Tardiphaga sp. 709: one gene and its partner. The protein of the gene in region 1 interacts with the protein of each later gene in a pairwise test. Links are inferred from orthologs where the notes say so. Each region holds a gene or a part of one and is shown in the gene's direction. Other genes may lie near its edges.

What was found. Proteins that work in one complex are often made in the same cells at the same time.
Region 2: the proteins of RSO67_RS28925 (region 1) and cyoB interact in binary tests that used the Escherichia coli proteins (3 or more experiments, as listed by UniProt). The link is inferred for Tardiphaga sp. 709 from one-to-one orthologs.

The regions. Positions count from the first base shown.
Region 1 is NZ_CP135529.1:6,049,701-6,057,107, forward strand. What follows is about bases 3,050-5,945. They hold RSO67_RS28925 (aminotransferase), read left to right. Parts: upstream 3,050-3,868; coding sequence 3,869-5,023; downstream 5,024-5,945. Other genes in these bases: RSO67_RS28915 (potassium transporter Kup), read left to right, coding at 3,050-3,360; RSO67_RS28920 (rhodanese-like domain-containing protein), read left to right, coding at 3,529-3,861; RSO67_RS28930 (polyamine ABC transporter substrate-binding protein), read left to right, coding at 5,033-5,945. In the rest of the region: RSO67_RS28910 (potassium transporter Kup), read left to right, coding at 1-1,313; more of RSO67_RS28915, read left to right, coding at 1,438-3,049; more of RSO67_RS28930, read left to right, coding at 5,946-6,145; RSO67_RS28935 (lipid A biosynthesis lauroyl acyltransferase), read right to left, coding at 6,149-7,084; RSO67_RS28940 (zinc-binding dehydrogenase), read right to left, coding at 7,084-7,407. UniProt on the Escherichia coli protein: Shows aminotransferase activity with methionine and histidine as substrates, and to a lesser extent also with phenylalanine.
Region 2 is NZ_CP135529.1:3,440,520-3,447,981, reverse strand. What follows is about bases 1,954-4,904. They hold cyoB (cytochrome o ubiquinol oxidase subunit I), read left to right. Parts: upstream 1,954-2,392; coding sequence 2,393-4,417; downstream 4,418-4,904. Other genes in these bases: cyoC (cytochrome o ubiquinol oxidase subunit III), read left to right, coding at 4,414-4,904; cyoA (ubiquinol oxidase subunit II), read left to right, coding at 1,954-2,379. Outside these bases: RSO67_RS16835 (MFS transporter), read right to left, coding at 1-1,013; more of cyoA, read left to right, coding at 1,213-1,953; more of cyoC, read left to right, coding at 4,905-5,046; cyoD (cytochrome o ubiquinol oxidase subunit IV), read left to right, coding at 5,043-5,432; RSO67_RS16810 (SURF1 family protein), read left to right, coding at 5,432-6,253; RSO67_RS16805 (ATP-binding protein), read left to right, coding at 6,338-7,462. UniProt on the Escherichia coli protein: Cytochrome bo(3) ubiquinol oxidase is the terminal enzyme in the aerobic respiratory chain of E.coli that predominates when cells are grown at high aeration.

The DNA.
Region 1 (7,407 bases):
CGCACATCTCGGATGATCCGACCGTGCTGAAAGCGATCAATCCATATTATGCCGTACAGTTCATGTTGAGCCACGGCACCATTGGTCTCGTCACCTTGGGCGCAGTCTTCCTGGCCGTGACCGGCGGTGAGGCGCTCTACGCGGATCTCGGCCATTTCGGTCGCAGACCAATTCAATACGGCTGGTTCTTCTTCGTGCTGCCGGCGTTGATGATCAATTATTTCGGGCAGGGCGCGCTCGTGCTGTCGAACCCGGCCGCGATCGAAAATCCGTTCTATCGGATGGCACCTGAATCGATGCTGTTGCCGCTGATCGCGCTGGCGACGGCCGCTACCGTGATCGCGAGCCAAGCGGTGATCACCGGTGCCTATTCATTGGTGCGTCAGGCGGTGCAGCTTGGCCTGCTGCCGCGCTTCGAAGTGCGCTTCACCTCCGAGACCCATGCCGGCCAGATCTATTTGCCTCGGGTCAATCGTCTGCTGCTGATCGGTGTGCTGCTGCTGGTGCTGCTGTTCAAATCGTCGAGTGGTCTGGCCTCGGCCTATGGCATCGCGGTCTCCACCACCATGGTGGCTGATGGTATCATGGGCTTCGTGGTGATCTGGAAGCTGTGGAACTGGAAGGCCGCGACTGCCGCTGCGATCATAGCGCCGCTGGTGTTCGTTGATCTGGCCTTCCTCAGCGCCAATCTCCTGAAGCTGCTGGAAGGCGCTTGGGTGCCGTTGCTGTTCGGCGTGCTGATGGCCGGCATGATCTGGACCTGGCGCCGCGGCGCGGCGATCCTGATCACCAAGACGCGCCGTATCGAAGTGCCGTTGCGCGATCTCATCAAGAGTCTGGAAAAGCGCCCCCCGCATATCGTGAAGGGCACCGCGGTGTTTCTCACCAGCGATCCCGAATTCGTGCCGACGGCGCTGCTGCATAATCTGAAGCACAACAAGGTTCTGCACGAACACAACGTGATCCTGACCATCGAGACCGCGCAGACGCCGAAGGTCGATCTCGGCGAACGCGTTCGTATGGAGAATATCAGCGACAAGTTCTCGATGGTGAAGCTGCGTTTCGGCTTCATGGAATCGCCAAACGTCCCCAAGGCGCTGGTCGTCGCGCGTAAGCTCGGCTGGCAATTCGACATCATGGCGACGTCGTTCTTCGTGTCGCGGCGCTCGCTGAAGCCGTCGGCGCAATCCGGTATGCCGCTGTGGCAGGATCATCTGTTCATTGCGCTCAGCCGTTCGGCGAACGACGCCACCGACTATTTCCAGATCCCCACCGGACGCGTGGTGGAGGTCGGTACTCAGGTGACGATCTAAGCATCTTTTGTCATGTCCGGTTCCCCGATTTGCGCTATAACGGGTGTGATCATCGGGGCCGGGAACGGCCTCGCTGCCCCGCTGTTCAGAGACCTGCGATTCAGAAGTCTTCGAGGCCGTTTCCATGACCATCGATAGCGCATCTCCCGCCGCGGCATCCCCGGCGGACCCTACCCATGGGCACTCGACGGCCAGCTTCGGCTCGCTCGTCATGGGCAGTATCGGCGTCGTCTATGGTGACATCGGCACCAGCCCGCTTTACGCGCTCCGTGAGGCGCTGGTCGCGGCCGGGGGCCACAAGGCGCCCGGCATCGACAATGAAGCAATCCTGGGCGTCCTCTCGCTGATCCTGTGGGCACTGATCATCGTGGTCACGCTCAAATATGTCGTGCTGCTGCTGCGCGCCGACAATAACGGCGAGGGTGGCCCGCTGGCCCTGATGGCGCTGGCCCAGCGCGCGATCGGATCGAGCGGGCCGGTGGTGGTGATGCTCGGCATTATCGCCGCGGCGCTGTTCTACGGCGACGCCGTGATTACGCCGGCACTGTCGGTCCTGTCAGCCATTGAGGGCGTCAAGCTCGTCACCACCGCCTTCGATCCCTATGTCGTACCGCTCACCATCGTGATCCTTGTGGCGCTTTTCGCCGTGCAATCGCGCGGCACTGCGAAGGTCGCGACGTTCTTCGGACCGATTATGTGCCTATGGTTCGTCGTGATCGCGGTAGCGGCCATTCCGCAGATTGTGAAGCATCCTGAAGTGCTGGCGGCACTCAATCCCGTGCATGCGATCTACTTCATGTTCCATCACGGCATCATCGCCTTCGTGACGTTGGGCGCAGTGTTTCTCGCCGTGACCGGCGCCGAAGCGCTTTATGCCGATCTCGGCCATTTCGGCAAAAAACCGATCCAGCTGGCCTGGCTGTTTCTCGTGCTGCCGTCGCTGGCCATCAACTATTTCGGCCAGGCTGCGCTGGTGATGCATGATCCCACCGCGCTGGAAAATCCGTTCTATCTGATGTTTCCCGACTGGGCGCTGATCCCCATGGTGATCCTCGCGGCGACTGCCACTGTGATTGCGAGCCAAGCCGTGATCACCGGCGCCTATTCGCTGACGCAGCAGGCGATCCAGCTTGGCCTGCTGCCGCGTTTCGAAATCCGGCACACATCGGAGTCGCATTCCGGCCAGATCTACATTCCGCGCGTCAATATGCTGCTGTTCATTGCAGTGATCGTGCTTGTCGTGCTGTTCAAGTCATCGAGCTCGCTGGCCTCGGCCTATGGCATCTCGGTCACCGGCACCATGGTCGTCACTGCGATGATGGGCTTTGTGGTGATCTGGCGCGGCTGGAAGTGGTCGCCGATCGCGGCTGCGGCGCTGATCGTGCCGTTTCTGGTGATCGACGTCACGTTCCTCACCGCGAATCTCTTGAAGGTGTTCGACGGCGGCTGGGTGCCGCTGGTGATGGGCGGCGTGATCATTCTCATGATGTATACGTGGCGGCGCGGTAGCCGCCTGCTGTTCGAGAAGTCGCGCAAGCTGGAGTTTCCGCTGGCCGATCTCGTGGCCATGCTGGAGAAACGTCCGCCACAGCGCGTGGCCGGCACGGCGGTATTTCTCACCAGTGATCCGCAGAGTGCGCCGACGGCGCTGATGCATAGTCTGAAACACTACAAAGTGCTTCACGAGAAGAACGTTATTCTCACCATCGAAACCGCACCGACGCCGCGCATCGATCCGAGCGAACGCGTGCGTATGGAAGAGATCAGCGCGACCTTCTCGAAAGTGACGCTGCGCTTCGGCTTCATGGAATCGCCGAATGTGCCGAAATCCCTGGCGATTGCGCGCAAGACCGGCTGGCAGTTCGACATCATGTCGACGTCGTTCTTCCTGTCGCGCAGGGCGCTGAAGCCTGCGGCGCATTCCGGCATGCCGCGCTGGCAGGACCATTTGTTCATCGCGCTCAGCCGCACCGCCAATGACGCGACCGACTATTTCCAGATCCCCACAGGGAGGGTGGTCGAAGTGGGCACGCAGGTGACTATCTAGGCCTGATCCCGAAAAGTGGGCTTGCGGCTTTCGGGCAAGATCAGGCCCGACAATAAGCTCTTCCGACGCTTGATTTTCGCGGCGCGAGAGGCGACGTTGGCGCCCGAAAACAGGGGCGTTTCCGCCCCTTCGTATTCGCTCCGGACACCGGGGCGGCAGGAGGTTGTGGTGGCAGGCGAAGCTCATACCGTTCACGATTTGACGCCGGAGGAAGTGTCCAAGGGGATCGCCGACGGCAAGTATCTGCTGGTCGATGTACGCGAACCCAACGAGGTCGCGGTCGAGGCCTATCCGGATGCCGTGGTGGTGCCGCTGTCGGGCTTCGATAGCGCCGATCTGCCCGATCCGGCGGGCAAGCAGATCGTGTTTGCGTGCCGCTCCGGCAAGCGCTCGGTGACCGCCTCGCTGGCCGCCCAGGCCGATGGCCTTGCCTATGACAAGCATCTCGCCGGCGGCATTCTGGGGTGGAAGGCTGCGGGCCTGCCGACCAAGGCTGGCTGATCGCTCGATGAACAAGATCTTCTCTGAGCTGCCCGTCACGGTGTTCGAGGCGATGTCGCAGCTTGCGCGCGACCATAACGCCATCAATCTCGGGCAGGGCTTTCCCGACCATCCCGGCCCCGACGATATCCGTCAGGCGGCCGCCGATGCTGTGCTGAACGGTTACAACCAGTATCCGTCGATGATGGGCATCCCGGAGCTGCGTCAGGCGATCGCCACGCATTACCAGCATTGGCACAAGCTCTCGCTCGATCCGATGACGGAGGTGATGGTGACCTCCGGCGGTACCGAGGCATTGACCTCGTCGATCCTTGCGGTGGTCGAGCCCGGCGACGAAGTCGTGTGCTTTCAGCCGGTCTATGATTCCTATCTGCCGATCATCCGCCAGGCCGGCGGCATTCCGCGTCTCGTCAGCCTCAAGCCACCCCATTGGCGTCTCACGGAAGAAGATTTGCGCGCGGTCTTCAATCACAAGACCAAGGCCGTGCTGTTCAACAGCCCGCTTAATCCCGCCGCGGTGGTGTCGCCGCGCGAGGATCTCGAATTGCTGGCGAAGTTCTGCCAGGAATTCGATACGATCGCGATCTGTGACGAAGTGTGGGAACACGTGACCTTTGACGGCCACGACCATATCCCGCTGATCACCATTCCCGGTATGCGCGACCGCACTATCAAGGTCGGCTCGGCCGGCAAGATCTTCTCGCTGACAGGCTGGAAGATCGGTTTCGTTTGTGCCCCGCCGCATCTCTTGCGTGTCTGCGCGAAGGTGCATCAGTTCCTGACCTTCACGACCGCACCCAACCTGCAGGTCGCGGTGGCCTATGGTCTCGGCAAGTCCGACGAGTACTTCAAGACCATGCGCGCCGATCTCGCGCGCAGCCGCGATCGTTTGGCTGCCGGTCTGGAGAGCATCGGCTTTCCCGTCATCAAGTCGCAGGGCACGTACTTCCTCACTGTCGATCTGTCGCCGCTGGGGCTGAACGAGACCGACGAGGAATTCTGCCGGCGGCTTGTCTACGACTACAAGGTCGCCGCGATTCCTGTGTCGGCCTTCTATGAGCAGGACAAGGTGACGTCGGTGGTGCGTTTCTGTTTCGCCAAGAACGACGCGACGCTCGATACGGCGCTGGAGCGTCTGCACAACGCCGTTCATCGCCGCTAGGGGAAGTTGATGCGCATAGGCAAGTACGGGATCGCGTGGGTCGTCGGAGCGGCGCTGCTGTGGTCCTTGCCGGTGCAGGCGCAAGACCAGAAGGCAGAGCGCGTCGTCAACTTCTACAACTGGTCGAACTATATGGCGCCCGGCGTGCTGGAGGCGTTCACCAGGGAGACCGGCATCAAGGTTGTCTACGACACCTTCGACGCCAACGAGACGCTGGAGACGCGTCTCTTGGCCGGCAAGTCCGGTTACGACGTCGTGGTGCCGACGGCGTATTTCCTGCAGCGCCAGATCACCGCAAAGGTGTTCCAGAAGCTCGACAAGGCGAAGCTGCCGAACCTTGCCAACGCGTGGCCGGAGGTGACCAAGCGCCTCGCGATCTACGATCCCGGTAATACATTCGCCGCGAACTACATGTGGGGCACGACGGGCATCGGCTACAACGTCAAGCAGGTCGCGAAAATCCTCGGGCCTGACGCGGAGATTGATAGCTGGGACGTCATCTTCAAGCCGGAGAACCTTGCGAAGTTCAAGGATTGCGGTGTCCATATGCTGGATTCCGCCGACGACATTCTGCCGGCGGCGCTCAATGCGCTGGGCCTTGATCCGAACTCGATCAAACAGCCGGACCTCGAAAAGGCCGCCGATCTCGTCGGCAAGATCAGAGGCAATGTTCGCAAGTTTCACTCGTCTGAATATCTGAGCGCGCTTGCGACCGGCGAGATCTGTCTGGTGGTCGGCTGGTCCGGCGACATCATCCAGGCGCGTGCGCGGGCGGATGAAGCGAAGAACGGCGTCGAGATCGGTTATGCGGTGCCGAAGGAGGGCGCGCAGATGTTCTTCGATAATCTGGCGATCCCCGCCGATGCGAAGAACGTCAATGAGGCCTATGCGCTCATCAACTATCTCTACCGCCCGGACGTCGCCGCGAAGAATTCGGATTTCCTCGGTTATGCCAATGGCAATCTCGCCAGCCAGAAGCTGATCGATCCGAAAATCCTCAATGACAAGACGATCTATCCGGATGAGGCGATGCTGCAGAAGCTGTTCGTCATTACGGCGCGCGATCCGGCGACGCAGCGCGTGATCAACCGGCTGTGGACGAAAGTGAAGACGGGGCGCTAAGCGTTATCGCCAGCGCCGGTGCAGCCACAGCCACTGCTCGGGATATTCCCGGATCCAGCCTTCCAGCACGGACGTCACCGCCTGCATGGTGCCTTGAACGTCGACCTTGCCATTGGCATCGCGCACCGGTTTCACCTCTTCGGAGACTTCGATGCGGAAGCGATGATCGGGGAGGCGGATGATACGAACACCGTGGATCGGGCAATCGACCTGGCGCAACAGCCGCGCCAGCATCGGATTGGCATTGGTCTTGCGGCCGAAGAAATCCACCGGGACGCCGTTGGTGAACCACTGATCCACCAGCATGGCGACGTGCTTGCCCTCGTTCAGCGCGTGCGCGAGCTTGAGCGGTGCGTCATGGCTGGCCGGGATGAGATTGCCCATGTTGATCGCGCGCGTCTGATGAATGGCGCGGTCTGCGGCGGCGCTGTTCGGCCGACGATAGAGCACGGCTGCGTCAAGGCCGTGGGCCACGGCGGCGAGCGCAGGAATTTCCCAGTTGCCGAGATGGCTGGCGAAAATCAGTGCCGGCTTGCCGTCGTCGCGCAACTGATCGAAAATCTCGCCGGTGCGCGCCGAGAATTCGACATTGCTCGGCTTGGTCGGATTGGCCGGGTCATAGTCCCAGATCTTGTCGAGATGGGCGAATTCCGCACCGATGCGCCCCATATTGTCCCAGACACCCGCGAGGATCTTGTCGATCTCTTCCGGTGATTTCTCGGGGAAGGCGGCAGTGAGATTGGCGCGGCCGATCTTGTCTTCGCGAAACAGCGGGCCGATGCGCTGGGTGATCTTGCCGAACCGATTGGCGGTCTTGACCGGATCGAAATAGCGCGTGGTGCGCAGGATGCCGATCGTCAGCGCACCGACAGCGGCGTCGCCTGCAGGCTTCAGGGCATCGCGAATGCGGGCCTTGGTGCGAAGCAGCAGGCGGAGCATCAGAAGTGAACGATGATCTTGCCGAACACCTGGCGGGTTTCCATCCGCTTCAGCGCGGTCTCGACATCGCTGATCGGCACTTCGGTATCGATCACCGGCAGCATGCCGTCGGCCATCTTGTCGAGGCTCTCGGCAATGTTCTTCATGGTGGCGCCGAACGATCCGAAGATGCGGTATTGCTGCTGGAACAGCTGCATCAGGTTGATCGTCGTGGTCGGGCCCGAGGTCGAGCCGCAGGTGACGAGACGGCCGCCGCGCTTCATCACCAGCAGCGAACCATTGAAGGTATCGGCGCCGACGTGTTCGAACACGACATCGACGCC
Region 2 (7,462 bases), 2.6 Mb from region 1 along the record:
ACGATGCCGCCGTCCAGCATCTGCGGTGCGAAGCCGCTGAATACGGCGATGGCAATCGCCGAACCGGTCAGCAGCGTGCGGCGACCGACCTTGTCGGCGACATAGCCCGACACGATCATGGCGATGATGCCGAACACGGCGCCGATACATTCGACGATCAGGAAGCGGCCGGGTGCTTCGCGGGTGAACAGAAACACCCATGAGAGCGGGAACACCGTGACCATGTGAAACAGTGCGAAGCTCGCCAGCGGTGCGAAGGCGCCGATGACCACGGTGCGGCCCTGCTGGGCAATCGTCTCGGTGATCGAAGACGGCTCGAGTTCGCGGGCTTCGAACAGTTCGGTGTAGCCGGGCGTCACCACCATGCGCAGGCGCGCGAACAGGGCGACGACGTTGATGGCGAAAGCAACGAAGAACGGATAGCGCCAGCCCCAGTCGAGGAAGTCATCAGCGGACAGTGTGTCGACGAAGAAGGCGAACAGCGCGCTCGCCACCAGAAGGCCGATCGGGGCGCCGAGCTGCGGGATCATGGCGTACCAGCCCTTCTTGCCTTCCGGCGCATTCAGCGCCAGCAGCGAAGCAAGACCGTCCCAGGTGCCGCCCCAGGAAATGCCCTGGCCGATACGTGCAGCAGCCAGCAGCCAGGCCGATGCGACGCCGATGGATTCGTGACCGGGCAGGAAGGCGATGGCGACGGTGGCAACGCCGAGCAGAAACAGCGCGATGGTCAGCTTGGCGCCCTTGCCCTGGCTGCGATCGATAGCTGTGAAGATCATTGTGCCGATCGGGCGGGCGATGAACGCCAGCGAAAAGATCGCAAAGGAATAGAGAGTGCCGGTCAGAGGATCGAGATAGGGGAAGACGAGCTTCGGAAACACCAGCACCGAGGCGATCGCATAGACGAAGAAATCGAAGAACTCGGAAGTTCGGCCGATGATCACGCCGATGGCGATCTCGCCCGGGTTGACCTCGCCGTGGCCATCCGCGAGCAGAAGGCGTGCGTCCCGTTCCATCGTCGATGACGTCTGCGCCATTTTCTCTATCCGTCGGTGGTGTGTTGAAAGTAATGCAATCGACGCCCAAAGGGCGACGCGAGGTTGACGATTTGTCGCGAACCGCGTCTTCGGACCATTGGACAAATTGTCCAATGTTGCCCTGCAGCAAATGCGCCTAACCGTGCGCGCGAACGAACATTATCGAATGGGTAACACCTTGAGCCGCCTACGGATACTCCTTTTGCTGCCCTTGGTTGCCTTGCTGGGCGGATGCAATTTCGTCGTGATGAATCCTGCGGGCGACATCGCAGTGCAGCAACGCGATCTCGTGGTCATTTCCACGGTGTTGATGCTGCTGATCATCGTGCCGGTGATGGCCCTGATTGTGTTCTTCGCCTGGAAGTACCGGCAGTCGAATGCTGACGCGAAATACGAGCCGGACTGGGATCACTCGACCCATCTCGAGCTCGTCATCTGGTCGATGCCCCTCCTCATCATCATCTGTCTCGGCGCGGTGACCTGGTCCAGCACGCATCTGTTAGACCCGTATCGTCGGCTCGACCGGATTGCGCCCGGCAATGCTGCGAGCCTTCTTGAGCCGCTGCAGGTCGAAGTCGTCGCGCTCGACTGGAAGTGGCTGTTCTTCTACCCGGAATACGGCATTGCTACGGTCAATGAACTGGCCGCGCCGGTCGATCGTCCGGTGCGCTTCAAGATCACTGCTTCGTCGGTGATGAACTCTTTCTATATCCCCGCGCTCGCCGGCCAGATCTATGCGATGCCCGGCATGGAAACCAAGCTGCACGCGGTCATCAACAAGGCTGGCGTTTATGACGGCTTCTCGGCGAACTATAGCGGCGCTGGCTTCTCCGGCATGCGCTTCAAGTTCCATGGCGTCGATCAGGCCGGCTTCGATGCCTGGATCGCCAAGGCCAAGGCGAGCAATGAGACGCTGAGCCGCGAGGCCTATCTGGATCTCGAAAAGCCCAGCGAGAATGTGCCGGTTCGTCTCTACAAGGAAGTCGCGCCTGACCTCTACAAGGCGATCCTCAACATGTGCGCCCAGCCCGGCAAGATGTGTATGAGCGAGATGATGGCGATGGATGCGAAGGGTGGTCTGGGCCTCGCCAGCGCCCGCAATATCCTGCCGCTGAAGTACAATATCTCGATGCTCGACGGCACAAGCTCGACCAAGAACTACGTCGCCAGCGTCTGTACCCTTGCCGAAGCCGCACGCGAAGCAGCCGATCACCGCTCGACGACGACTCCGCTCGACCCGACGCCGGTCACCGGTGCCGGTCTCGCGCGCCCCGGTGCCGCCCCCGCGCCGTTCAATTTCACGCCTGCGCCGTCGCCTGCCGAGCGGCGCGCTTCTAACACCTGATCGGGTCGATCTAATGTCTGATACAGCCGTAGTGGCAAATACCGGGCTTGCGAAGTTCATCTTCGGCCGCCTGACGCTTGAGTCGTTTCCTTATCATGAGCCGATTCTGGTCGCGACTTTCGCGATGGTCGCACTCGGCGGCATCGTGCTGCTGGCTGCGCTGACCTATTTCAAGCTGTGGGGCTATCTCTGGAAGGAGTGGTTCACCAGCGTGGACCACAAGAAGATCGGCATCATGTATATGGTGCTCGGCATCATCATGTTGCTGCGCGGTTTCGCCGACGCCATCATGATGCGCGCCCAGCAGGCCATGGCCTTCAATGGCTCCGACGGTTTCCTGCCCGCCCATCACTACGATCAAGTGTTCACGGCGCATGGCGTGATCATGATCTTCTTCGTGGCGATGCCACTGGTCACCGGCCTGATGAACTACATCGTGCCGCTGCAGATCGGCGCACGCGACGTGTCGTTCCCGTTCCTGAACAATTTCAGCTTCTGGATGACCACCGGCGGCGCCATCCTCGTCATGATGTCGCTGTTTGTCGGTGAATTCGCCAAGACCGGCTGGCTGGCTTATCCGCCGCTGTCGAATATCGGCTACAGTCCGGATGTCGGCGTCGACTATTACATCTGGGCGCTACAGGTCGCCGGTGTCGGCACGACACTATCGGGCATCAACCTGATCGCGACCATCGTGAAGATGCGCGCGCCCGGCATGACCATGATGAAGATGCCGATCTTCACCTGGACCTCGCTCTGCACCAACGTCCTGATCGTCGCGTCCTTCCCGATCCTGACCGCCGTACTCGCGCTGCTGTCGCTGGATCGTTACGTCGGCACCAACTTCTTCACGAACGATCTCGGCGGCAACCCGATGATGTACGTGAACCTGATCTGGATCTGGGGCCATCCGGAAGTCTACATCCTGATCTTGCCGCTGTTCGGCGTGTTCTCGGAAGTGACCTCGACCTTCTCGGGCAAGAAGCTGTTCGGCTACACTTCGATGGTTTACGCCACGCTGGTCATCACGATCCTGTCCTATCTCGTCTGGTTGCACCACTTCTTCACCATGGGCTCGGGCGCCAGCGTGAATTCCTTCTTCGGCATCACGACCATGATCATCTCGATCCCCACGGGAGCGAAGATATTCAACTGGCTTTTCACGATGTATCGCGGCCGCATCCGGTTCGAACTGCCGATGATGTGGACAATCGCGTTCATGCTGACCTTTGTGATTGGCGGCATGACCGGCGTTCTGCTCGCAGTGCCCCCGGCCGACTTCGTGCTGCATAACAGCCTGTTTCTGATCGCTCACTTCCACAACGTGATCATCGGCGGTGTGGTGTTCGGTATCTTCGCGGCCATCAATTTCTGGTTTCCGAAGGCCTTCGGCTTCAAGCTCGATCAGTTCTGGGGCAAGGTATCTTTCTGGGGCTGGGTCCTCGGCTTCTACTTCGCCTTCATGCCGCTCTATGTGCTTGGTCTGATGGGCGTCACGCGCCGCCTGCGCACCTTCGACGATCCGTCGCTGCAGATCTGGTTCGTCATCGCCGCTTTTGGTGCGGTTCTGATCGCCATTGGCATCGGTGCTTTCCTCGTCCAGATCGCCGTCAGCATCTGGAATCGCGAGAAGCTGCGCGACACCACGGGAGATCCCTGGAACGGGCGTACGCTGGAATGGGCAACCTCGTCGCCGCCGCCGGATTATAACTTCGCTTTCACCCCGGTCATTCACGACAATGACTCGTGGTGGGACATGAAGCGCCGCGGCTATACGCGTCCGCTGGAAGGCTTCAGGCCCATCCACATGCCGAAGAACACCGGTACCGGCGTGATCCTCTCTGTCCTGGCCACCGCGATGGGCTTCGCTCTGATCTGGTACATGTGGTGGCTCGCGGCCTTGAGCTTTATTGCCATCGTAGGCGTCGCGATTTTCCACACCTTCAACTACAACCGTGACTTCCACATCCCGGTGGAGGACGTCATCCGTACCGAAGGCGAGCGTACGAAACTTCTCGCAGTACAGGCCGCGTCATGAACGTAACGACTCAAACGATAAACGGCACCGAAGTCCCTGTCTTCTACGTCGTCGACGAACACGATCATCCGGCCGGCTCCAGCACCATGCTGGGCTTCTGGCTCTACCTGATGAGCGATTGCCTCATCTTCGCGATGCTGTTCGCCACTTTCGGCGTACTCGGTGGCAGCTATGCGGCGGGACCCGGGCCGAAGGATCTGTTCGACCTCAACCTGGTCGCGCTTAACACCGCGATGCTGCTGTTCTCATCGATCACTTACGGCTTCGCGATGCTGGAGATGATGAAGGGCAGAGTGAAGTCGACCCAGATGTGGCTCGGCATCACCGGCCTGTTCGGTCTCGCATTCCTGTGCATCGAACTCTATGAGTTCCATCACATGATCCATGAAGGTGCTGGCCCTTGGCGGAGCGCCTTCCTGTCGTCCTTCTTCACGCTGGTCGGCACCCACGGTCTGCACGTCACCTTCGGCATCATCTGGCTGGTCACGCTGATGGTGCAGGTCGCTCGCTTTGGCCTGATCGAGGCGAACCAACGCCGGCTGATGTGCCTGAGCATGTTCTGGCATTTCCTCGACGTCGTCTGGATCGGCGTCTTCACCTTTGTTTATCTGCTGGGAGTGCTGCGATGAGCGCCGATGCACATGCCGCGCACGGACATGGTCACGATGACCACGGCCACGATGACGGCCGCGACCATGGTTCGTTCAGGTCGTATATGACCGGCTTCGTCCTCTCGGTCATCCTTACCGCCATTCCGTTCTGGCTGGTGATGACGGGTGCGATCGGGAACAAGAACTGGACCATCGCGATCATCGTTGCGTTCGCTGTGGTGCAGATCGTGGTTCACATGATCTACTTCCTGCACATGAACGCGACGTCGGATGCCGGCTGGACCATGATGGCGCTGATCTTCACGATCATCATCGTCGTGATTGCGCTGAGCGGTTCGCTCTGGGTGATGTATCATCTCAACGTCAACATGATGCCGGTTCACGACATGAGGAATATGCCCTGATGGCCATGGTGCGTGCCAACGACGGGATCGTCGTGGGCCGCCCGGCCAGACAGGAGTCGTCTGAATCGAAAGTTGAGTCTGGGCGGTCGCCGCGTCGCGCGACGACGCTCACGGTGCTGGGTCTGCTGGCACTGCTCGGCATCGCGGGATTGACCGCGCTGGGCATCTGGCAGGTCGAACGCCGCGCCTGGAAACGGGATCTGATCGCACGTGTCGATCAGCGCAGCCACGCCGCGCCCGAAGCTGCACCCGGGCCTGCGGCGTGGCCTGCGATCAATCGCAGTGACGATGAATATCGCCGCGTCAGCGTCACCGGGCGGTTCATACCGAGTGCCGATACTCTGGTGCAGGCGGTCTCGGATCTCGGCGCCGGCTTCTGGGTGTTGACCCCGTTGCGCGCCGAAGCCGGCTACACCGTACTGGTGAACCGGGGTTTCGTCAGCCCGGATGAGCGCAAAGCCGGCGCATTCGCGGCGCCCGCGACGCCGGTGTCGGTAACCGGACTGCTGCGCGTCACCGAACAGAAGGGCGGGTTCCTGCGCTCAAATGATCCCGCTGCCCAGCGCTGGTATTCCCGCGATGTCGAGGCTATTGCCGACAGCCAAAAGCTCGGCGCCGTCGCACCCTACTTCATCGATGCCAATGCCGCACTGGACGCACCGGGTCAGCCCCATGGCGGCCTGACTGTGATCGCCTTCCCGAACAACCACGTGGTCTATGCCATCACCTGGTTCGGCCTCGCTTTGATGCTGGCCGGCGCTGCGCTGTTCGTCGCCCGCGACGAGTGGCGGATTCGGAAAAAATCACTACCTCGCGTATGACGTCATGGATGGCGCGCCGGCTCGATTGAGGCCGGCCGATCGAGCTGACGGGGCGCGATGCCGGGTTTGGGAGCAGAGAGCAAGGTGGGCACACCAGACGTCACTGGCGTCAGTGCGGTTGCCGCGTCACCAGTCGACGCGACGGGTGTCACCACACCCGTTGCAGTCGCGGCTCTGCCGCTCGACGAGACCACCAATATCAAGAACATCAATCTGCTGATCCAGTTGCGCTGGATCGCAGTGGTCGGGCAGGTTCTGACTATCGGCTTCGTGCATCTGGTGATGGGAATTGCGTTGCCGTGGATGGCCATGGTGGCGGTGCTGTGTGGCTCGGTATTCCTCAATGTCATCAGCCAGGAGTGGCTGCGCCAGCAGACCGACGCGCGTGACCGCGAACTACTTCTGCTCCTGCTGCTCGACGTGGCGGCGCTGACGATGCAGCTCTATCTGAGCGGTGGTGCGACAAATCCATTCGTATCGCTCTATCTGCTGCAGGTGACGCTCGGAGCAATGCTGTTGAACGGTCGCTCGACCTGGGTTGTGGTCGTTGTCGCCTGTCTGTGTTTCGCCGGACTGATTGTCTTTCATCGCCCGTTGGAGCTACCGGACACGCTGCGTGACAACCTGTTCCAGTTGCACATTATAGGCATGCTGATCTGTTTCGTGCTGGATGCGGCGCTCATCGTCGTTTTCATGACGCGCATCGCAAAAAACCTGCGCGAGCGGGACGAGGGTCTCGCAGCGCTGCGCCAGCAAGCCGCGGAGGAAGATCATATCGTGCGCATGGGCCTGCTCGCCTCTGGTGCCGCGCATGAACTCGGTACGCCGTTGGCGTCGCTGTCGGTCATCCTCAGCGACTGGCGCCGCATGCCGGCGCTCGCCAAAGATCCCGAGCTGATGGAAGAGATCGCTGAAATGCAGGCCGATGTGCAGCGCTGCAAATCGATCGTCACCGGCATCCTGATGTCTGCGGGCGACATGCGCGGTGAAGCGCCTGCAGTTACATCCGTGCACGATTTCTTCAGTGAGCTGGTCGAGGAATGGCGCATCGCGCGCTCGAGCAGAACTCTGGTTTATGAGAACCGGTTTGGCGAAGATATGCCGATCGTTTCGGATTCCGCGTTGAAGCAGATGATCTTCAACGTACTCGACAATGCGAATGAAGTATCGCCGCTCTGGATTCGTCTTGCCATCGAGCGGGATGAAGAC